Linked DNA regions of Luteibacter rhizovicinus DSM 16549. The protein of the gene in region 1 binds, or shares a complex with, the protein of each later gene. Links are inferred from orthologs where the notes say so. Each region holds a gene or a part of one and is shown in the gene's direction. Other genes may lie near its edges.

What was found.
Region 2: the proteins of holB (region 1) and dnaN are in contact, whole or in part, in a cryo-EM structure (PDB 8GIZ), measured with the Escherichia coli proteins. The link is inferred for Luteibacter rhizovicinus DSM 16549 from one-to-one orthologs.

What each region holds. Positions count from the first base shown.
Region 1 is NZ_CP017480.1:4,707,089-4,718,941, reverse strand. What follows is about bases 5,952-8,951. They hold holB (DNA polymerase III subunit delta'), read left to right. Parts: upstream 5,952-6,983; coding sequence 6,984-7,919; downstream 7,920-8,951. Other genes in these bases: BJI69_RS21535 (PIG-L deacetylase family protein), read left to right, coding at 7,983-8,945; tmk (dTMP kinase), read left to right, coding at 6,337-6,987; mltG (endolytic transglycosylase MltG), read left to right, coding at 5,952-6,346. Outside these bases: fabD (ACP S-malonyltransferase), read left to right, coding at 1-474; 3-oxoacyl-ACP reductase FabG, read left to right, coding at 501-1,244; acpP (acyl carrier protein), read left to right, coding at 1,431-1,670; fabF (beta-ketoacyl-ACP synthase II), read left to right, coding at 1,820-3,136; BJI69_RS21560 (aminodeoxychorismate synthase component I), read left to right, coding at 3,142-4,488; pabC (aminodeoxychorismate lyase), read left to right, coding at 4,491-5,318; more of mltG, read left to right, coding at 5,318-5,951; BJI69_RS21530 (PilZ domain-containing protein), read left to right, coding at 8,983-9,342; BJI69_RS21525 (NADH-quinone oxidoreductase subunit A), read left to right, coding at 9,611-9,967; BJI69_RS21520 (NuoB/complex I 20 kDa subunit family protein), read left to right, coding at 9,958-10,512; BJI69_RS21515 (NADH-quinone oxidoreductase subunit C), read left to right, coding at 10,526-11,254; BJI69_RS21510 (NADH-quinone oxidoreductase subunit D), read left to right, coding at 11,282-11,853. UniProt on the Escherichia coli protein: Part of the beta sliding clamp loading complex, which hydrolyzes ATP to load the beta clamp onto primed DNA to form the DNA replication pre-initiation complex.
Region 2 is NZ_CP017480.1:1,595,854-1,607,640, reverse strand. The notes cover bases 4,923-7,856. They hold dnaN (DNA polymerase III subunit beta), read left to right. Parts: upstream 4,923-5,806; coding sequence 5,807-6,907; downstream 6,908-7,856. Other genes in these bases: recF (DNA replication/repair protein RecF), read left to right, coding at 6,996-7,856; dnaA (chromosomal replication initiator protein DnaA), read left to right, coding at 4,923-5,595. Also shown: BJI69_RS07300 (LysR family transcriptional regulator), read left to right, coding at 1-344; tRNA uridine-5-carboxymethylaminomethyl(34) synthesis GTPase MnmE, read right to left, coding at 367-1,710; membrane protein insertase YidC, read right to left, coding at 1,762-3,456; rnpA (ribonuclease P protein component), read right to left, coding at 3,527-3,907; rpmH (50S ribosomal protein L34), read right to left, coding at 3,922-4,056; more of dnaA, read left to right, coding at 4,246-4,922; more of recF, read left to right, coding at 7,857-8,078; gyrB (DNA topoisomerase (ATP-hydrolyzing) subunit B), read left to right, coding at 8,146-10,587; BJI69_RS07255 (tetratricopeptide repeat protein), read left to right, coding at 10,914-11,787. UniProt on the Escherichia coli protein: Confers DNA tethering and processivity to DNA polymerases and other proteins. Acts as a clamp, forming a ring around DNA (a reaction catalyzed by the clamp-loading complex) which diffuses in an ATP-independent manner freely and bidirectionally along dsDNA.

The sequences.
Region 1 (11,853 bases):
GTCGCGCCCGCCAATTTCAATTCCCCCGGCCAGTTGGTCATTGCCGGCCATGCCGAGGCCGTCGACCGCGCCCTGGCCCGTCTGGCCGAGCTCGGTGTGAAGAAGGCCGTGAAGCTGGCCGTTTCGGTGCCGTCGCATTGCATGCTGATGCGCGACGCCGCGGACAGGCTGGGTGAGCGGATGGCGGCCATCGCCTGGTCGATGCCGTCGATCCCCGTCATCCAGAACGCCGACGCCCAGGTCCATACCTCCGTCGAAGACATTCGCGGCGCCCTGATGCGCCAGCTCTACCTGCCGGTGCGCTGGACCGAGTGCGTCCAGGCGCTGGCGGCGAACGGCATCACGCAGGCGCTGGAGTGCGGTCCGGGCAAGGTTCTTTCCGGCCTGATCAAGCGCATCGACAAGTCCGTCGAGGCCAGGCCGATCGGTACGCCCGCCGAGCTCGATGCCGCACTCGCGCTCGCCAGCGCCTGACTTTCCCCGTTATGACAGGAATTCCCATGACCCAGACCCTCAAGGGCGAGATCGCGCTTGTCACCGGCGCCAGCCGCGGCATCGGCGCGGCCATTGCCGATCGCCTCGCCGCGCTTGGCGCGACGGTGTTCGGCACGGCGACCACCGAGGCCGGCGCCCAGGCCATCGGTGAGCGCCTTGCCGCCCATGGCGGCCACGGACGCGTGCTCAATGTGACCGACCCGGCAGCCATCGAGGCGCTGATCGACGGCATCACCAAGGAGGCCGGTGCGGTCTCCGTTCTGGTCAACAATGCCGGTATCACCCGCGACCAGCTGCTCATGCGCATGAAGGAGGAGGACTGGAGCGCCATCATGGAGACGAACCTGACCTCCGTGTTCCGTACGTCCAAGGCCGTGATGCGGGGCATGATGAAGGCGCGCAAGGGCCGCATCATCAGCATCGCTTCCGTGGTCGGTGTCACCGGCAATCCCGGTCAGGCCAACTACGCGGCGGCGAAGGCCGGGATCATCGCGTTCTCCAAATCGCTGGCCCGTGAGATTGGCTCGCGCGGCATCACGGTGAACGTGGTCGCGCCGGGCTTCATCGATACCGACATGACCCGTTCGCTGCCGGAAGAGCAGCGCACGGCGCTTCTGTCCGGCATCGCCCTGGGTCACCTGGGCGATGCCAACGATATCGCCGAGGCGGTGGCCTTCCTGGCTTCGCCCGCGGCGAAGTACATCACCGGCGAGACGCTCCACGTCAACGGTGGCATGTACATGCCCTGACGGGCACGGCCTTCATCGGCCAGGGTCAATGGCAGTCGCCAGCGGCCCGTTTTTGAGAGACAATCATCGTTTCGCGCCCGGCTTAAGAAAAACCGGGCGTCATCCACGTGACGGCAGTGTGTTGGCGGGCCAAGTCCTTAGCCACTACAATGCCGCCGGAATTTTCCCTCGGGAGGTAAAGGCAACATGAGCACCATCGAAGAACGCGTTAAGAAGATCGTCGTCGAGCAGCTGGGCGTCAAGGAAGATGAAGTCACCACCAACGCGTCGTTCGTGGACGATCTGGGCGCCGATTCGCTGGATACCGTTGAGCTCGTGATGGCTCTCGAAGAAGAGTTCGAGTGCGAAATCCCGGACGAAGAAGCTGAGAAGATCACGACGGTTCAGCAGGCGGTCGACTACATCAAGGCCCACGTCAAGGCCTGATCGAGCGACTGGTTGTCGATCGGAGGCTTGCCTCCCGTCGATCTCCGAGCGACACGGAAGCTGCGCCTATAGGCGCAGTTTTCGTTTCCGCTTTTCGTAACCTGCGCTCGCGTATGGTTGCGTGCATAAAGTGCTAAGGAAACAAACGCATGAGTAAACGACGTGTGGTAATTACCGGCATGGGGATTCTCTCGCCGGTCGGTAACGATGTCGCCACCGCCTGGAAGAATGTCGTCGAAGGTAACAGCGGCATCGGCGCTGTCACCGATTTCGATACCAGCGCCTACAACACCCGCATCGCGGGCGAAGTCCGCAATTTCGTTGCGGCCGACGCCTTCTTCGACGGCGTTCCGACGCCGACCGACGAGGCGGGCATCAAGGCGCTGGAAGACGAACGTCGCTCCATTGCGAAAGACTTCAAGCGGATGGACCCGTTCATCCATTACGGCATCGTTGCTGGCGCCCATGCGTTCCGCCAGTCGGGTCTGGTGGTGACCGAAGAAAACGCCGGTCGTATCGGCGTCGCTGCGGGTGCCGGCATCGGTGGCCTGCACACGATCGAAGCCACCGCGATCGAGTTGAACGAGAAGGGGCCGCGCAAGGTCTCGCCGTTCTATGTGCCCAGCTCCATCATCAACATGGTGGCCGGCAACCTGTCGATCTACTTCGGCCTGAAGGGCCCGAATATCGCCCTGGTCTCGGCATGCACGACGGCAGCGCACAACATCGGCATGGCCATGCGCCTGATCCAGTACGGCGATGCGGATGCGATGCTGGCCGGCGGTTCCGAGCATGCGACCACGACGACGGCCATGGCAGGCTTCTGCTCGGCCAAGGCGATGTCCACGCGCAACGACGATCCGACGCACGCCAGCCGTCCGTGGGATATCGGCCGCGATGGCTTCCTGCTGTCGAACGGCGCCGGCATGCTCATGCTCGAAGAGTACGAGTTCGCCAAGGCGCGTGGCGCCAACATCCTGGCCGAGCTTGTCGGCTTCGGCATGAGCGGCGACGCGTATCACATCACCTCGCCCAGCGGCGACGGTGCGGAGCTTGCCATGCGCAATGCCTTGCACGATGCGCACATCACGCCGGAAGACGTGCAGTACGTGAACGCGCACGGCACCTCGACGCCGGTGGGCGATCTTGGCGAAGCCAAGGCCATCCGCAACGTGTTCGGCGACCATGCCACGGCGAAGGGCAAGTTCGCGGTCAGCTCGACCAAGTCGGTCACCGGTCACCTGCTCGGCGCTGCCGGCGGTGTCGAGGCGATCTTCTCGGTCATGGCTATCCGCGACGGCATCATGCCGCCGACGATGAACCTCGTCGACGTGGATCCGGAAGTCGCGGCGCTCGGCATGGACCTCGTGCCGAACAAGGCGGAGAAGGCGGACCTCAACATCGTCGTGTCGAACTCGTTCGGCTTCGGCGGCACCAACGGTACGCTCGTCTTCCGTCGCGTCTGATCGGCGTGGCTTTCGTCACGCGAACCCTGGCCGGCCGGCGCGATCTCCTCGCGCCGGCCGCGTCGTATCCGGCGCGCTATCCCGCCCTGCTGGCCAGTGCGGTCACGGGTACGCCACAGTCACGTTTCGACATCCTCTTCGTCGCAGGTGACGCGTCGCTCACGCTCGGCGCGGACATGCTCGTTCGCGATTCGGCGGGCGACATCGTTCCTGGGACGTTTCTCGATGCACTCGATGCCGCCTGGGCGACGCGCCATCATCCGCGTGTCGAGGACGGCTTGCCGTTCCACGGCGGCTGGATCGTCTACCTCGCGTATGAGCTGGTCGGACAGATCGAGCCGAGCCTGGAGCTGCCGTCATCGAACGGTGCGGCGCCCGTCGCCTTCGCCCTGCGTGCGCCCGCGGCGGTCATCGTCGATCATGTCGAGCAGCGCACGATCCTCATCGCGGAGGAGGGCGCGGATCACTGGCTGGATGTCATGGCCGCCGATCTCGATGTGGCGCTGCCCGAATTTGCGTTGCCACTGCCCGATGTCGTCGAAGAAGACGAGCCCTCGCGATTCCTCGACGGCGTGCTGCGTATCCACGAGCACCTGCGTGCCGGGGACGTGTTCCAGGTCAATCTGTCGCGGCGCTGGTCGGCGCGGTTCGCCGAGCCGCCGTCGCCATCGACGCTGATGGCCGCGTTGCGTGAGGCCAACCCGGCACCGTTCGCCGGCATGTTGCAGCAACCGGGCTGGGCCATCGTCAGCTCTTCGCCGGAGCGTCTTGTCGAGTCGCGCGATGGCGTGCTGCAGACGCGACCGATTGCCGGTACGCGTCCGCGCGTGCCCGGTGACGACGACGCGGCGCGCATTCGTGAGCTCACGACGCATCCGAAAGAACGTGCGGAACACGTCATGCTGATCGACCTGGAGCGCAACGACCTCGGCCGGGTGTGCGTGCCGGGCAGCGTGAAAGTCGACGAGTTGATGGTCGTGGAGAGTTACGCCCATGTGCACCACATCGTCTCCAATGTGCGCGGCCGGGCACGCGAAGGCGTGACCCCGGGCCAGGCGATCGCAGCGACGTTTCCGGGCGGCACCATCACCGGCTGCCCGAAGGTCCGCTGCATGCAAATTATCGGCGACATCGAGCAGGAGCCGCGCGGCGCTTACACCGGCGCGATCGGCTATCTCGACGACAATGGCGACATGGATCTCAATATTCTCATTCGCACGCTGATGGTCGAAGGTCCGCGTGTCAGCTTGCGTGCGGGGGCGGGGATCGTTACCGACTCGGTGCCGGACAGGGAGCTTGACGAGACGCGTGCGAAGGCGCGCGGCCTGTTGCGTATCTTCGGCGTGGCATGAGCATGCGCACGTCGGTCGACTTCATCGAAACCGACCGGCTGGACACGGCAGACCGCGGCCTTGGCTACGGCGATGGTCTGTTTGAAACGCTGCGTGTGGTTGGCGACGTCGTGCCGCTCTGGCCGCGTCACGCGGAACGCCTGCGCATGTCGGCGGCACGTCTTGGCCTTCCCGAACCAGATACCGATGCGATGCTGGCCGAAGTGCGACGCCTGGGCGGGGACCTGGACGATGCCGTGGCCCGCATCACCTTTACCGCGGGCATCGGTCCGCGCGGGTATGCCCGCCCCGGCGTGGCTAGTCCGACGACGGTGATCGGGGTGGGTCCCTTGTCCCTTGCGGCCGACGCGTATCGCGAGGGGATCGCGCTGCGCCTGTGCGACACCCGTCTGGGCGACCAGCCTCTGCTGGCGGGGATGAAGCACCTCAACCGCCTCGAGCAGGTACTCGCCCGTTCCGAGTGGGACGACGCGCGTTGGCAGGAGGGACTGATGGCCGACCTGCAGGGCCACATCGTCTGTGCAACGGCCGCCAACCTGTTTGCCGTGCGGGAAGGGCGTCTGGTCACGCCGCCGGTGGATCGCTGTGGCGTCGCGGGTGTGGCACGCGCGGAAATCCTCGCCACGGGCGAGGTCGCGATCGAGCCTGTGTCGATGCAAATGCTGCTCGAGGCCGACGAGGTCTTCCTCACGTCGGCGGTTCGGGGCATCCTTGCCGTTCGGGCTTTCGCTGGCCGAACCTGGCAGCCCGGCCCGGTCACCCGCCATTGGCAGGCGCACTGGTGTGGGATCGGCCTGCCGCTACCGTTCCGTTCGAAGGATTCCGATTGATGAAAGTGCGCGGCATCGCCCTCTGGCGGGTCATCTTGCTGGTGGTGCTGGTCGCGGCGATCGCCGTGGGTAGCTGGCTTGTTTTCGACTGGTCGCGCTTTGCGCGCACGCCGCTGAGCGTGCCCGTGGCCGGGCAGAGTATCGACGTGGCACGGGGTGCCTCGTTCAAGGACATCGTGCGCGACCTGCGCGCTCGCGGTGCGAGCCGTGCCTCGCCGCTCTACTGGCGCGTGCTGGCCATCGAGATGCGCGCGTCGGGTCGACTGCACGCCGGCGAATACCTGCTGCGCGCGGGCATGACGCCTCGCGACCTGATCGGCGACATGGCCAACGGCAAGGTGATGCAGCGCAATTTCACCATCGTCGATGGCTGGAACGTCGGCGACCTGCGCCGCGCGCTGGCAGCGACGGACACGCTGTCGCACGACATGGCGGATATCGACAACGAGGCCTTGATGAAGCGCCTCGGCAACGAAGGCGAGCATCCCGAGGGACGGTTCCTTCCGGAGACCTACGCCTACGTCAAGGGCGATACCGACTCCAGCATCCTCAAGCGTGCGCACGCGGCGATGATCAAGACGCTCGACGCGGCCTGGGCGTCGCGTGCGCCGGACCTGCCGCTGGCTACGTCGTACGAGGCGCTGATCCTCGCCTCGATCGTCGAAAAAGAGACGGGCAGGGCGGACGAGCGCCCGCGCATCGCTGGCGTCTTCATCCGTCGGCTGCAACTGCACATGCTGCTGCAGACCGACCCCTCGGTGATTTACGGCATGGGTGAGAGCTACACGGGCAACATCCACAAGAGCGACCTCACGACCGACACCCCCTACAATACGTACACGAGGGTCGGCTTGCCGCCGACGCCCATCGCCCTGCCGGGACGCGCAGCCATCCAGGCGGCGCTGCATCCGGTCGGAGGCAAGGACCTGTACTTCGTCGCCAAGGGCGACGGCAGCCATGTCTTCTCGGCGAATCTCGACGATCACAACCGGGCCGTGGCCTGCTACCAATTGAAGCGATGCCAGTGACGACACCCCAGCGCGGCCGACTGATCACCCTCGAAGGCGGCGAAGGCGCCGGCAAGAGCACGCTGCTGCGTGGGCTCGAGGCGCACCTGCGTGCGCAGGGCGTGGATCTCGTCGTCACCCGCGAACCCGGCGGTACGACCGTCGGCGAGGCGGTGCGCGGCGTGGTGCTGGATGCAGCCAACAACGAGCTTTGCGCGGAAGCCGAACTGCTGCTCATGTTCGCCTCGCGAGCCCAACTGGTGCGCCAGGTGATCGAGCCAGCGCTGGCCGCCGGCCGCTGGGTGCTCTGTGACCGTTTTACCGACGCCAGCTTTGCCTATCAGGGTGGCGGGCGCGGCCAGCCCGTCGAACGCATCGAGGCTCTCGAGGCCTGGGCGGCGTTGGCTCTCAAGCCGGACATCACCTTGTTGCTCGATCTGCCGGTGAGCACCGGACGCGCGCGTGCCGCCGGTCGTGGCGAAGCCGATCGCATCGAAGTGGAGGGTGATTCCTTCTTCGAGCGTGTTCGTGGTGCCTATCGCGACCGGGCCGCCGCGGAGCCCGCGCGCTTCCGTCTCCTGGATGCGACGTCGACGCCGGACGTGGTTCTCGGACAGGCCATCCAGGGTGTCTCCGGTCTGCTCGCCGGAGTGGGTTCATGAGCCTGCGGCCCTGGCATGCCGAGGCCTGGGCACGTCTACAGGCCCGTCGCGAGCGCGATGCGCTGCCCCATGCCTTGTTGCTGGCGGGGCCTGCCGGCCTGGGCAAACGCGATTTCCTGGCGACCTTCGTCAAGGGCCTGCTCTGCCAGCAGACCCACGACGGGACGCCTTGCGGGGTTTGCCGTAGCTGCCACCTGATCGCCGCGGGCACCCACCCCGATGTCGCCGCGCTCTCGTTCGGCCTGCGCAAGGACGGCGTCACGCGTAGCGAAATCGTGGTCGACCAGATTCGCGACCTTTCCGCACGGCTGGCCATGTCCAGTCAGTTCGGTGGCTGGCAGGTCGCTACCGTGGATCCGGCGGATGCCATGAACGCGGCGGCGGCCAATGCCCTGCTCAAAACGCTCGAAGAACCGACCCAGGCGACCCTGCTGGTCCTCGTCGCCGACGAGCCGGCGCGCTTGCCGGCGACCATTCGTAGTCGCTGCCAGCGCATCGATTTCCTCGTGCCCACGCGCGACGTTTCGCTGGCATGGCTTGCCGCCGAGGGCGTGAAGGATGCCGAGGCGGCCCTCGATGCCGCGGGTGGCAATCCCGGCATGGCGCGGACCTGGGCGGCGGACGGCGCGCTGAAACAGCGCGGCGAGGTGCGTCACGATCTCAAGGCATTGGCCGCTGGCCGCGGCGATGCGATGGAAGTGGTCAAGCGTTGGCAGGCCGCCGAGCCGGCTCGCTACCTCTGGTTCGCTGCGCAGGCCGCGACGGACGAGCTCCGCGCCCGGGCCGCTGGCAAGGCCGCGCCGCTGGAAAGCCAGATGGACGACGAGTCGCTCGACGCCTGGTACGGCAAGGCCAATCGCGCCAGGGACGCCCTTCGTGGGCCGCTGCGGGTCGACCTGCTGTTGCTCGAGCTGCTTGCCGCCTGGCGTTGACGCCGTCTTATCGGGCATTCGGACCTAATCGGCTTATCGCCCTGATTCCCTAGGAACCTGCCTTTGTCCCGCGACCCCGTCATCGACGGCAGCACCCGCGTTCTTGTCGTTGCGCCTCATCCCGACGACGAGTCGCTGGCGGCCGGCATGCTGATCCAGCGCACGCTGGCCGCCGGCGGCCGCGCCGATGTGCTGCTGCTGACCGATGGTGACGACAATCCCTGGCCGCAGCGCTGGATCGAGCGGCGCCTCGTGATCGACGCCGCTGGTCGGGCTCGCTGGGGTGCGCGCCGCCGGCTCGAAGTGGCGGCGGCCCTGGGGCGGCTCGGCGTCGGTCCGGAGCACCTGCATGCCCTCGGCTGGCACGATATGCAGGTGACGGACGAGCTGCGCATGCGGACCTCGGCGGCGGTCGGCGCGATCCGTCGCATCGTCGAGCGGGTACGGCCCAATCTCGTCGTCATCCCCGATCTGGGCGACAGCCATCCCGATCACGGCTCGGCGCACGTTCTGGCACGGTTGGCCCTGTCCGCCGCGGGGTCGATGGCCGAGATACTGACCTATATGATCCACGGCACCGAGCGTTCGGCGCCGGAAGACCTGATCGTCCCCGATGCGGATCCGGAGCGCCTGGCGACGAAGATCGACGCCGTGCTGGAGCATGCGACGCAGATGGCCTTGAGTCGCAAGCGCATGCTTGGCGTGGCGTCGCGCCCCGAGCGCTTCGATCGGGCGCCCGCTGCGCCGGGCACGGGTGCGCTGCGCCTGCCATGGCAGCCAGGGCACCTGGCACGCGTCCGGTTGCGCCTGGTTCTTGCGGACGGGCTCGGGGTGCAGGTCTGGCCATGGCGCCACGCGCCGATCGAGCGGGCAGGGGAGCAATGGCTGCTGCCCCTGCGTGGCGCCCCGGGTCCGGCCTTCGCCAAGCTCACCGCCGACCTCTCCACGCCCTGGATCTACGACCGCTACGGCTGGGCCGGAGAAGATCCCGAACCGGTCGGGCTTGTGGCCCGGGCCGCCGGGTAGCTAGGATGACGGTCAAACCAGGGGATTCCACGTGTCCATGAACGCCACCAGCTCCTCGCCGCGACAGGGCATCCTCTCGCTGAAGATCAAGGACGTGAACTCCCTGTACATCTCGTACATGCCGTTCCTGAAGACCGGCGGCCTGTTCGCACCCACGGCCCAGCGCTACAGCCTGGGTGACGAGGTGGCCTTGCTGGTCACCCTGATCGACGAGAACGAGCGCCTCTCCGTGGCCGGTCGCGTGGTCTGGATCACGCCGGTGGGCGCGCAGGGCAACCGGACGGCCGGTGTCGGTATCCAGTTCAACGAGTCCCCCGAGAGCGAAGGCGCCCGTCAGCGCATCGAAGCCTTGCTCGTCGGCACCCTCGCCTCCGAGCGTCCGACCCAGACCATGTGACATATCGGCGCGTTTCGGCGCCGAATGTGGGCGTCCGACAAGTTTTCTCCTTATTAATACTTGTCGTGATACCTGCACGCACTGGTACAATAGATCGGTTCCCCAACGTGAGATTGTGGATATCCGGAGTTGTTGGTACGCCACGCGTCCCGACACGGATCGATCCATTTGGATCGATTCGATAAAAGCTCTGGCGACCCTAGCCGGACCGCTCGTCCCCGCCGACGGTCACTGATGCGCCCAGTGAGGCGCGGAGGTACGCAGCATCGTGCTTGCCCAATACTGGCCCGTCCTGTTGTTCATTGCCGTGGCCGTAGGCCTAGGTGTGGTCCTGATGGCGATCGGCATGCTTGCCGGCCCCAGCCGTCCCGACTCCGAAAAGCTCTCGCCTTATGAGTGCGGCTTCGAGGCCTTCGAGGACGCGCGCATGAAGTTCGACGTGCGCTACTACCTCATCGCCATCCTCTTCATCATCTTCGATCTCGAAATCGCCTTCCTGTTTCCCTGGGCGGTGGTGTTCGACAAGATCGGCGCGATCGCGCTGATCGAGATGGCGCTGTTCCTCGCGCTGCTCGTGGTCGGTTTCGCTTACGTCTGGAAGAAGGGAGCGCTCGAATGGGAGTGATGACCACCATCGATCGGGTGATGCACAACCCGACGCCGCTCAACCTCGTCGACGACATCCTTCGTCCCAACGGCGACGCCCCGGTCGTGAACCGTGGCTTCGGCGTGACCAGCATCGACGCCCTGATGAACTGGGCGCGTACCGGTTCGATGTGGCCGATGACCTTCGGCCTGGCCTGCTGCGCCGTCGAAATGATGCACGCCGGTGCGGCGCGTCTGGATCTCGATCGCTTCGGCGTCGTCTTCCGTCCCAGCCCGCGCCAGTCCGACGTGATGATCGTGGCCGGGACCCTGGTGAACAAGATGGCCCCGGCGCTGCGCAAGGTCTATGACCAGATGCCCGAGCCGAAGTGGGTCATCTCCATGGGTTCCTGCGCCAACGGCGGCGGTTACTACCACTATTCCTACTCGGTCGTTCGCGGCTGCGATCGCATCGTTCCGGTCGATATCTATGTGCCGGGTTGCCCGCCGACGGCCGAAGCGCTGATCCACGGCATCCTGCAGTTGCAGAAGAAGATCCGTCGCACCCACACGATCGCGCGTTAACAGGGCATCGCACATGAGCGTTATTAACGAGACCTCGCTGGTCGAACGGCTCGCCGCGCGCTTCGGCGACATGCTGACGGTGAAGGTCGACCGCAATGAAGTCACCGCCGAGGTGGCTCCGCGTGACCTGATCGCCGTGGCCACCGCGCTGCGTGACGAGGCAGGCTTCCGCTTCACCATTCCCATCGACGTCTGCGGCGTCGACTACCTCAGCTACGGGCAGACCGAGTGGGACACCGACACCGCGCAGGGCGATAGTTTCTCGCGTGGCGTGGAAGGTGAAGCCATGGGTCGCTTCACGTGGGCCGACCGTCCGCGCCAGGTGGAGCAGCCGCGTCGTTATGCCGCGGTGTTCCACCTGCTGTCGATCGAGCTCAACCAGCGCATCCGCGTGCGCGTCTTCTGCGAAGACGACGCCTTCCCGATCGTCCCGTCGGTGACCCCGGTGTGGCCGGGCACGGACTGGTTCGAGCGCGAGACGTTCGACCTGTACGGGATCATCTTCGACGGTCATCCGGATCTTCGTCGCATCCTCACCGACTACGGTTTCGTGGGCCATCCGTTCCGCAAGGATTTCCCGCTGATCGGCAACGTCGAAGTGCGCTACGACCCCGAACAGAAGCGTGTGATTTACGAACCCGTCTCGATCGAACCGCGCGTGCTCGTGCCGCGCACGATCCGTAACGACGCCGATCTCGATCAGGCCAGGGCGGAATCCGCCGATCATTGGCGGGAGAATTAAGCCGTGGAAGAAATTCGCAATTACACGATGAACTTCGGCCCGCAGCATCCTGCTGCGCATGGCGTGCTGCGCCTGGTACTGGAGATGGACGGCGAGACGATCGTCCGCGCCGATCCGCACATCGGCCTGCTGCACCGTGGCACCGAGAAGCTCGCCGAGTCCAAGCCGTTCAACCAGTCCATCGGTTACATGGATCGCCTCGACTACGTCTCGATGATGTGCAATGAGCACGCTTACGTGCTGGCCATCGAGAACCTGCTCGGCATCCAGGCACCGATCCGTGCGCAGTACATCCGCACGATGTTCGACGAAATCACCCGCATCCTGAACCACCTGATGTGGGTGGGTTCGAACGCGCTCGATCTTGGCGCCATGGCCGTCTTCCTCTACGCGTTCCGTGAGCGCGAAGAACTGATGGACGTCTACGAGGCCGTGTCGGGCGCGCGCATGCACGCGACGTACTACCGTCCGGGCGGCGTCTACCGCGACCTGCCGGACCAGATGTCGAAGTACCGCGAGTCGCCGTGGCACAAGGGTGCCGACCTCAAGCGCCGCAACGCGTGGCGTGAAGGTTCGATGCTGGACTACCTCACGGAGTT
Region 2 (11,787 bases), 3.1 Mb from region 1 along the record:
GCAAGGTCGTCGAGCCAAAGGACATGGTCGGCGAGCCGTATGTCGCCATGGGCAACAAGGCGAGAGTATTGCGCGCGGTGATCGACGATTACCTCGCACGATCAGGCGTCGATATCGAACCCGCGCAGGACGTCGACAATCCCGCGATGGTGATGTCCCTCGTCGCTTCGACGCGCGGACTCGCATTGATTCCGGCGTACATCCAGGACTTGATGCCGTGGTCGGTTACCAGCCGACCGCTGAAGAATCCGCCGATGCTTGATCTTGTCGTGGGGTACAGCAGAAGCAACACATCGCCGATTCTTGAGGAATTTCTCTCTCGCTTGAATAGCGCCACGTCCTAAGCATAGGTTGATGCGGCTTCACTCACTTGCCGATACAGAACGAACTGAAAATCGCCCCGAGCAGGTCGTCCGACGAATACGCGCCCGTGATCTCGCCCAAGGCCTGCTGCGCGTGACGCAACTCTTCCGCAGCGAGTTCCCCGGCGTGCGAACCGTGCAACGCGTCCGCCGTTCGTGAAAGGTGTTCATCAACCGACTCGAGCGCGACGACATGGCGGCGCCGTGCACTGAATGCACCATCGCTGGCACCCGCGGTCGCGAGATCCTTCAACATCGCGCGAAGTGCGTCCAGGCCGTCGCCTGTCAGCGCCGATAGCCAGAGTGTGTCGTGACCCTCGTGCGCGTCGCGATGCGCCGGCACATGCGCGATATCGATCTTGTTGATGACGACAATGCGAGCGGATTGTGCCGGTGTCCCTTTGAAGAAGGCGAGATCCGCTGACGCATGTTCCGCTTCGGTGACAAGGATGGCGACATCGCAACGTTCGAGCTGCGCACGCGCGCGTCGGATACCTTCGCGTTCGACCACGTCGACCGAATCGCGAAGCCCCGCCGTATCCGCCAACTCGAGCGTCACGCCATCGATGCTGATCGACTCGCGCAGCACATCGCGCGTCGTACCCGCGATGTTCGTCACGATGGCGCGCTCCTGCCCCGCAAGCGCGTTCATCAAGCTGGACTTGCCGGCATTCGGCCGACCGACGATCGCCACCGTGATGCCGTCGTTGAGGCGAACGCCACGACGCGTTTCCACGAGTAATGCATTCAGGTTCGTGCGCAAAGATGCGAGTTGCTCACCAATCACCGGATCGGCGAGGAAGTCGATCTCCTCTTCCGGGAAATCAATCGCTGCTTCAATGTGGACGCGTAGTGCAATCATCTCCGCAAGCAAGTCATCGACACGCGCGGAGAACACACCTTCCATCGATCGAAGTGCGGCACGTGCGCTCGCTTCCGACGTGGCGGCGACAACGTCGGCCACTGCCTCAGCCTGTGCCAGATCGAGCTTCCCATTGAGGAACGCACGTTCGGTGAATTCGCCGGGGCGCGCGAGCCGCGCACCGAGCTGAATGCAACGGCGAAGCAGCGCATCGAGAAGCACGGCGCTGCCATGCCCCTGCAACTCGAGCACATGCTCGCCTGTGTAGGAGGCGGGGCCGGGGAAGTGAATCAGGATCCCGCGATCGATGAGCTCACGGTCGCCGTCGCGAAACGCAGCGAAGTGGGCATGACGTGGCGACGGTTCGCGACCGAGGAAGGCTTTCGCAATCTCGGGAACCAGACGCCCCGAAACGCGAACGGCGCCGACCCCGGCCGCGCCGGCGCCGGTAGCGATGGCCGCGATGGTGTCGTCGCCGTGATTCATGGCCTGCCTTCGATAGCCAAGCGGCGCGTCTTTCGACGCGCCGCCCGGGGGTTATGCGGTCTTGGCCTTGATGTCGGCCCTGTCGACGCTGCGGTTGATGTACCACTGCTGGAGCAAGCTGGTCGCACCGTTGATCGTCCAGTAGAGCACGAGGCCCGAGGGGAAGAAGGCGAAGAAGACGCCGAAGATCAACGGCATCACCTTCATCATCTTGGCCTGGGTCGGGTCCATACCCGCCGTCGGCATCATGCGCTGGGTGAGCAGGGTGACGATGAAGTACAGCACCGGCAGCACATAGAAGGGATCCGGCGCGGACAGATCGTGGATCCAGCCGAAGAACGGCGCGTGGCGCAGCTCGATGGATTCCGACAGCACGCGGAGCAGGCCGATGAAGATCGGGAAGGTGATCAGGATGGGCAGGCAGCCCGCCATCGGATTCACCTTCTCCTTCTTGTACAGCTCCATCATCGCCTGCTGCATCTTCACGCGATCGTCGCCGTAACGCTCCTTGAGCGCGGCGACGCGCGGCTGCAGCTTGCGCATGCGCGCACCCGAGCGGAACTGCGCATCGGTGAGCTTGTACAGCGCGGCCTTGATCAGCAACACGAGCAGGATGATCGCGACGCCCCAGTTACCGCTGATCGCATGCAGCTGCGACAGCAACCAGTGCAGGGGCTGGGCGATGATGGTGAACCAGCCGTAGTTGCTGGTCAGCTCGAGGCCTGGGGCGATGACGTCGAGGGTGCCCTGCAGCTTCGGACCGATATACAGGCGAGCAATGCTGTCGGCGGCCTGACCCGGGGCAACCTGGATCGCCGGACCGAAGGCACGCACGAGGTAACGCGGCGTCGCCGAGTTCGGATCGACGATGTTGCTGCTGTACGTCACAGCCTCGTTTGCCGGCGGAATCCAGGCGACGAAGAAGTAATGCTGCAGCATGCTTACCCAGCCGCCAGTGATCTGGCGGTTGAGCGGCTTCTTGGTGAAGTCGACGAAGGGAAGCGACTCGAACTTGCTCTCCGGGCTATACCAGGCGGCGCCGAAGAAGCTGTGCTGCGCCGGATCGGTATAGGCCTTGAACCAGTTGACCTTCTCGGCGGGTACGCGCTGCAGCTGGTGGTAGGCGTTACCGTTCCAGACGGCCGTCGAGCCGTTCTCGATACGCTGGTCGAGGTCGACCACGTAATCGGTGCGCTTCAAGGTGTAGCGCTTCGTCACCTTCACGCCGGACGGATCCGTCCAGGTCAGATCGACGCTGACCGACTTCTGGCCGTCGGCGAGGACGTTCTCGGTCTTCTCGGCGTGGAAGAGCGCGCGGTGATCCGGGGCCGCGCCGGTGCTGCTGACCAGCCCGTCCTGGGCGGCGAAGAAGTGCGCGCCTTCGTCGTCGAGGAGGCGAACTGGCGGCGACGTCGGGTTCTTCTTGGTTTCCGGCTCGGTCGGATAAGCCAGCAGTTCCGAACGGACGATGCTGCCACCGCGGGTATCGATGGTCAGGCGAAGCAGGTCATTAGACAGCGTGACCAGTTCAGCCTTGCCGTCTGCCGGGGCACCGGAGTCGTTCGGGACACCGGCCGGGCTCGTCGCGCCAGGCACGGCAGCGTCCGCGCCGGTCTGTCCAGCCGTGGTCTGGCCCGTGGGCGCAGGGGGAGCCGGAGGATGGACGTAGTCCTTCTCCCATTCCGTCCACAAGAGATACGCCACGAACATGAGCGCGAAGAAGAGGAGCGTGCGCGTTTGATTCATTGCAGGGCCAGATCCGGATGACGCCTTGGACCCTTAACGGGGAAAGGCGGGGACGACGGTGAGAAGAAGGTCAACGCGCGATTGTGCCGTCGGCGCCTTCGCGCTTCAACGGCCGGACCTTGCGCAGGAGCATGTCGAGCTCGGCCAGCAAGGCTTCGCCGGTCTCTTTGACCGCGCTGTCGCGCGCCATGACCAGGATGTCGACGTGGGGTAGGGCAATGCGCGCGCGGCGAAACGCCTCACGTGCCAGGCGCTTGATCCGGTTACGGTCGACCGCGCGCTTGGAACAGCGCTTGGAGATGGCCAGGCCAAGCCTTGCCGTGTCGACGTCGTTATTTCCGAAGCGCAAAAGAAAACAGCGGCCGCCGAGGCGACCGCTGACAGTTCGCAATGCTGCGAAGTCGGCGGCGCGGCGGAGCCGCGCATCACGCGGCAGGGCTGCGGCTCGCACGACAGGCGAACCTATTACGGGATCAGGCGCTTACGACCCTTCGCGCGGCGCGCGTTCAGGATCTTGCGACCATCGGCCGTCGCCATGCGGGCGCGGAAACCGTGGGTGCGGGCGCGCTTGAGCTTGCTGGGCTGGAAAGTCCGCTTCATGACTCTTAATCCGGGTGAAGAATGAATATGGCCGGAAAGTATGGCCGACATTCCGCTGAGGTGTCAACCGCTTGGCCGCGGGACAGCGGCGGGGGCGCGGCAAGGCGAACCCCGAGGGAGGGGCGGATCGCTGGTAGACTTCGCCGTCCACCCCGCGCGCAAGCGCCCTTTCTGTGGCAAGAATACCCGATGAGTGATCTTTGGAGGCGCTGTCTCGAGCGTCTTGAAGGCGAATTGAGCGCCGAGGACGTCCAGACCTGGTTGATGCCTTTGCAGGCCAGGGAAGACGCCAGCGGGCTGCATCTTTACGCCCCGAATCCGTACTCGCTGGACACCGTCCGCGATGAGTACCTGAAACAGATCCAGACGATCGCCGAACACCTCCTGGGACATCCGGTGCCCGTGCGACTGGAAGTGGGCTCGTCCGCCGCACGAGCTGTACCCCAGCGTCCGGTGGCGTCGTCCCCGGCGGCGGCGCCTGCGCGCCCTGCCCGCGAGGCCGCGCCCGAAGCGCCCCACGTGCATAACCTCGATCCGCACTACACGTTCGATACCTTCGTCGAGGGTAAGTCGAACCAGTTGGGCAAGGCCGCGGCGATGCAGGTGGCGATGAATCCTGGTCGTGCCTATAACCCCTTGCTTCTTTATGGCGGCACGGGCCTGGGTAAGACCCATCTCATGCATGCGGCTGGCAACCTGCTCATGCAGAACAACCCGGACGCCAAGGTGCTTTACCTGCGCTCCGAGCAGTTCGTCAGCGGCATGGTCAAGGCCCTGCAGCAGAAGAGCATGGACGAGTTCAAGCGCCGCTTCCGCACGGTGGACGCGCTGCTGATCGACGATATCCAGTTCTTCGCCGGCAAGGACACGACGCAGGAAGAGTTCTTCCACACGTTCAATGCCTTGTTTGAAGCAAAGCAGCAGATCATCCTCACCTGCGACCGCTATCCGAAGGAGCTCGACAAGCTCGAGCCGCGGCTGAAGTCCCGTCTGGGCTGGGGTCTCTCGGTGGCGATCGAACCGCCGGACTTCGAGACGCGCGCAGCGATCCTCCTTTCCAAGGCAGCCGACAAGGGCATGGAAGTGTCGGAGGACGTGGCGATGCTGCTGGCCAAGCGCATCCGTTCCAACGTGCGTGACCTCGAGGGCGCGCTCAACACGCTGGCGGCTCGCGCTAACTTCTACCGTAAGCCGATCACCACGGACTTCGCGGAGGAGACCCTACGCGACCTTCTCAATACGCACGCACAGGCTGTGACCGTACCCAACATCCAGAAGATGGTGGCCGATTACTACCAGGTTCGCCTGTCTGACCTGCTCTCCAAACGCCGTGTACGCTCCCTGGCGCGTCCCCGTCAGATAGCCATGGCCCTGTCCAAGGAACTGACCGACCACAGCCTCCCGGAGATCGGGGAAGCCTTTGGCGGCCGTGACCATACGACCGTGCTCCACGCTTGCCGGACGATCCGCGGTTTCTGTGAGAAAGATGTGCGTATGCGTCAGGACTGGGAACAGCTCATCCGCATATTGACGGGCTGAGAACCTGTGGATAATAGGTGGATGGACGGAGGATGGTTTTGACCCTCGAAGTTATCCACAAGCCACCCACATGAAAGCGCCCAACAGGTCCAGTCGATATCAAACAGTAAGCAACTGAAATAGTTAAAAAATTCAGTCTTCTCCAGATATCCACCGGCCCTACTACAACCACTATAAAATCTTAAAAACTTAAAAGCAGGAGAAGGGGCGCATGCAATTCAGCATCCAGAGGGAAGTTCTGCTCAAACCTCTGCAGCAAGTGGTAGGCGTCGTAGAACGTCGACAGACCCTGCCCGTACTGGCCAACCTTCTGGTTCGTGCCTCCGGTAGCGAGGTCTCGTTCACCGGTACCGACCTCGAAGTCGAGATGGTCGCCACCACGGCCGCCGATGCGGTCCAGGAAGGCGAAATCACGATTCCGGCTCGCAAGCTGTTCGACATCGTTCGTGCGCTACCCGATGGCGCCAAGATCGATATCAAGCTCAACGGCGAACGTATCGCGCTCAACGCAGGCCGTAGCCGGTTCACCCTGGCCACGTTGCCCGCTACGGAATTCCCGGTCGTCGATGAAATCGAACTGGTCGAGCGTGTCTCGCTGCCGGAAGAAGTCCTTCGCGATCTGATGGACCGCACGGCCTTCGCCATGGCCAACCAGGACGTCCGCTATTACCTCAACGGCATGCTGCTGGATCTCCAGGAGCACACGCTGCGCTGCGTCGCTACCGATGGCCATCGCCTGGCACTCAAGGAAACCAAGCTCGAGAGCTCCGTTTCCGCACGTCGCCAGATCATCATTCCCCGCAAGGGTGTAAATGAGCTGATCGGCCTGCTCGAGTCGGGGGAGGGCACGGTCGAACTGGAGTTCGGCCGTAACCATCTTCGCGTTCGCCGCGGTGGAGTCATGTTCACCTCCAAGCTCATCGATGGTCGTTTTCCAGACTACGAAGCCGTTATCCCTCTCGGTGCCGATAAATCAGCGACGATCGAACGCGATGTGCTGAAAAGCGCTTTGCAGCGCGCAGCCATCCTGTCGAACGAGAAGTACCGCGGCGTGAAGCTCGAGCTGACGCCAGGCCGCATCAAGATCGTCGCGCACAACCCCGAGCAGGAAGAAGCCCAGGAAGAAGTCGAAGCCGAAACCGTCGTCGACGATCTGGCCGTGGGCTTCAATGTGGGTTACCTGCTCGATGCGCTGAGCGCGCTTCGTGGCGATAAGGTTCGGATCAACCTGCGCGATGCCCAGTCCAGCTGTCTTCTCCAGGAAGAGGGCAATGACGAGGCGCGTCACGTGGTGATGCCGCTTCGCCTCTGACGGCCAGGCAAGCTAGAGTTCGGCCCACGACGCCGGGGATGTCTTCGACACCCCGGCGTCGTTCGTTTTGGACGGGAACCTGTTTGGCATGAAGTTCGACTCGCTCAGAATCGCCGGTTTACGTTGCCTTGATGGGGTAACTCTGTCGCCGGCCGCCGGGATCAATGTTTTCGTCGGTCCCAACGGTGCCGGGAAGACCAGCGTGCTGGAGGCGGCCTATCTGCTTTCGCATGGCCGCTCGTTTCGTGCCGGATCGCGGGATGTTCTTCTCAAGCGCGGCGCTGCAACGCTTTCAGTGTTTGCTGAGGTCCATTCGGATGACGGGCGGATCCGGCGTCTTGGCCTTGGCCGTGAGAGCGGACGTTGGGTAGCACGGGTCGACGGGGATGCCGCTGCGTCATTGGGCGCTCTCGTCCAGGAATGCGCCGTGGTGTGTTTCGAGCCGGGCTCGCACGACCTGATCGCCGGGGCGTCGGATGAACGGCGTCGGTTCCTCGATTGGGGCCTGTTCCACGTGGAACATTCCTTCGTGGGGCAGTGGCGGCGCTATCAACGCGCGCTGAAGCAGCGGAACGTACTGCTGCGGAATGGCGGGCCGGCCGAACCCAGTCTCATCGAGCCCTGGGAATCCGAACTGGCAGGAGCGGGGGAGGCAATCACCACCATGCGCCGTGACTACATCGCGCGGCTTCTACCTCACATCCAGGGTTTTATGGGAAACGTCCTGCCCGAGCTCGGTGCGTTCGCGCTCCGCTACAAGCCGGGCTGGGACGAAACCGCCGATCTTCTAGCCACGCTGACAGAGCGGAGGCACCGCGATCTGGCTCGTGGCCACACCACGGTTGGCCCGCACCGCGCCGACTTCACCGTCAGCTTCGAGCACGCACCGCTGCGGGAACACCTGTCCCGTGGGCAGGAGAAGCTCTGCGCTCTGGCATGCCTTCTTGGGCAGGCGTCACTGCACGCTGAAATCCGCGGAGAGTGGCCTGTGGTCTGCCTCGACGACCTTGCATCGGAGCTCGATCGTACCCATCAAGAGTGGGTCGTCGCCCAGCTTCTCGGCCGTGACGTCCAGGTCTTCGTGACGGGAACCGAGATCCCATCCGCCCTCATCGAGCAGCCGGTCACTGTGTTCCACGTGGAACAGGGTGTCGTCTCGGCTTTGCTATAATCGATCGACTGTCCCGAGCCATTGCGCATCGCCCGGGACCGAAACCTGCGCCACCACCAGGCATCGCATGAACGAACCTCTCGATCCGACCAATTCGAACGCCTACGATTCCGGCAGCATCAAGGTCCTCAAGGGCCTGGACGCCGTTCGTAAGCGCCCAGGCATGTACATCGGCGACACCGACGATGGCACCGGTCTGCACCACATGGTCTTCGAAGTCGTCGACAACGCGATCGACGAAGCCCTGGCCGGTTACTGCGACTACGTCACGGTCATCATCCACCAGGACGGTTCGGTCAGCGTGGCCGACAACGGTCGCGGCATTCCGGTGGAAACCCACCCGGAAGAGGGCAGGTCGACGGCGGAAGTCGTCATGACCGTGCTCCACGCCGGCGGCAAGTTCGATGCGAACTCGTACAAGGTCTCGGGCGGCCTCCATGGCGTCGGCGTCTCCGTGGTCAACGCGCTCAGCGAAAAGCTGTGGCTGACCATCTGGCGCGACGGCAAGGAAAATCGCCAGGAATATGCCCACGGCGACCCGATCGCCCCGATCGCCGTGTTTGGCGACACCAATCGTCGCGGCACGATGGTCCGGTTCCTGCCCAGTCCGCAGACCTTCACCAACAACATCGAGTTCCATTACGACATCCTGGCGAAGCGCCTGCGCGAACTGGCCTTCCTCAACTCGGGCGTCACGATCGAGCTGGTGGACGAGCGCAATGAGCGCAAGGACATCTTCGCCTACGAAGGCGGCATCAAGTCCTTCGTGCAGCACCTGTCCCAGTTGAAGAATCCGCTGCACCCGAACGTGATCAGCTTCAGCTCCGAGAGCGAAGGGATCGTGGTCGAAGTGGCCATGCAGTGGACGGACGCGTACCAGGAAACGATGTTCTGCTTCACCAACAACATCCCACAGCGCGACGGTGGCACCCATCTCACCGGCTTCCGCGCCGCCCTGACGCGCACGCTGCAGAACTACATCGAGAAGGAAGGCCTGGCCAAGAACGCCAAGGTCGCCCTGTCCGGCGACGACATGCGCGAAGGCATGATTGCCGTGCTGTCGGTGAAGGTGCCTGACCCGAAGTTCTCCTCGCAGACCAAGGATAAGCTGGTCTCCAGCGAGGTGAAGACGGCGGTCGAGCAGGTCATCAACGACAAGCTGGCCACCTTCCTCCTCGAGCATCCGGGCGAGAGCAAGGCCATTGCTGGCAAGGCCGTCGACGCGGCACGCGCCCGCGACGCGGCGCGCAAGGCTCGCGAAATGACCCGCCGCAAGGGCGCGCTGGATATCGCCGGCCTGCCGGGCAAGCTCGCCGACTGCCAGGAGAAGGATCCGGCGCTGTCCGAACTGTTCCTGGTCGAGGGTGACTCCGCAGGTGGCTCGGCCAAGCAGGGCCGCAACCGCCGGACCCAGGCCGTGCTGCCGTTGAAGGGCAAGATCCTCAACGTGGAGAAGGCGCGCTTCGACAAGATGATCTCGTCGGCCGAAGTCGGCACGCTGATCACCGCGCTCGGTACGGGTATCGGCAAGGACGAATACAACCCGGACAAGCTGCGCTACCACCGCATCATCATCATGACCGATGCGGACGTGGACGGATCCCACATTCGTACGCTGCTGCTCACCTTCTTCTACCGCCAAATGCCCGAGCTGATCCAGCGCGGCCACGTCTACATCGGCCTCCCGCCGCTGTACAAGGTGAAGCAGGGCAAGCAGGAGATGTACATCAAGGACGATGCCGTCCTGAATGACTACCTGATCTCCAGCGCCGTCGACAACGCGTCGCTGACGCCGGAAGAGGGCGCCCCGGGCATCGGCGGCGAAGCCCTCGAAAAGCTGCTGCACGACTACCAGACGGCGCTCGACCAGATTGCCCGCCTGAGCCATCGCTTCGACGTGGCCTCGCTGACCGCGATGCTCGAGCACGCGCCGATGGTCGACGCGGTGTGGACGGACGCGGGTCTGATGCAGGGTTGGCTCGACGGTCTGGCCAAGCGCCTGAGCGCGAGCGGGCTCGGCAAGCCGACCTACACATTGCGCTTCCGCCCGGCACTGAACGAGCAGGGTGCGGCGATCGAAGTCGAACGCATGCAGCACGGCCTGAGCCACACCTGGATCATGCCGCAGGCCTTCTTCGGCGGCATCGAGTTCCGTTCGATACTGGCCATCTCGCAGCAGCTGGCGGAACTCCGCCTGCAGCCGGGCGCCGTGGTTCGTCGCGGCAACGGTTCGCGAGGCGTCCTCAACTTCGCCGACATCCGCACCTGGCTGCTGGACGAAGCGAAGAAGGGCCGGACCATCCAGCGCTTCAAGGGCCTGGGCGAAATGAATCCGGAGCAGCTGTGGGAAACCACGGTGAATCCGGAAACCCGTCGCATGCTCCAGGTCGGTGTCGAAGACGCCGTCGCCGCGGACCAGATGTTCTCGATGCTGATGGGCGAGGCGGTCGAACCGCGTCGCGAGTTCATCGAATCGAACGCGCTGAAGGTTGCCAACCTCGACGTCTGACGTCGAGGCGACGCTCATACCGATTCACGCGTCTCGAAGCGCCCGGCGGCAGCGATGCTCCGGGCGCTTTTTTTTGCTCCATACGCCCGCGAATTGAACCTGTTGTCTCTCCGGCCCAACCTCCTATGAGGTGGGATGAAAACAGCGTTTTCAAGGGCCGAAAGTTGGCCTAATTTCGTCAGCGCCAACGTTCATATAACAAGTCATTGTTTTGACTCACCATTTTTGCGGCACTGCGACTTGTTCTTAGGAATAGAATCGGGTTAACCTCTGTAGTCCCCCGGAGCACGTCACTGTGCGACGACTCCTTCAGCCGAGGTCAGTCAATGAAACAGGGTTCCTTGATCAAGATGGTGCTCGCTACTGCGATCGCCCTTTCCCTTGCCAGTGGCGCTGTCGTCGCGAAAGACGCCGCACCCAAGGATAAGAAAGAAGCGCTGTATCCGAACGCCACCCGGACGGAACCCAAGCTCGATCTGAAGAGCGACAAGGACCAGAAGGCGCTGAACGAAGGCCTCGACGCCGCCAACAACGGCGAGAAGGACAAGGCACTGCAGATCCTGCAGCCGCTTGCCGACGGTACGGCTACCAGCAGCAAGTACGCCCAGGCGCTCGCCCTCCAGGGCATCGCCAACATGAAATACAACGACGGCGACATCAAGGGCGCGATCACCACGCTCAAGCAGGCGCTCGACATCGGCGTCATGCCGAACGACACGTACTTCCAGCTGAAGTACATGTACACGCAGTTCCTCGTCGCCGACGAGCAGTACGCTCCGGCCCTGCAGTCGCTGCATGAATGGCGCGACCAGGGTAAGAAGGAAACGGCCGACTCCTACGGTCTCGAGGGCAACATCGATTACCGCCTCGAGAAGTATCCGGAAGCGATCGCCGCCATCACCAAGGCGAAGTCGATGCCGGACGCGAAGCCGCAGGGCTCGTGGGACCAGATCCTCACGTCCAGCTATGCAGAGACCGGCCAGGGCGACAAGGCCGCCGAGCTCGCTTCGGCCGAACTGGCGAAGAACCCGAACGACCCGACGGCGATGCAGAACGCTGCTTCGGCGCTGATCCAGGCACAGAAGTACCCCGAGGCGATCGCCCTGCTCGAGAAGGGTCGCGCCGCCGGCGCATTCCACGCCGACGAAAACGGCGCCAAGCTCTACGTGAACCTCGCCAAGGTCTACCTGATCGACGGCC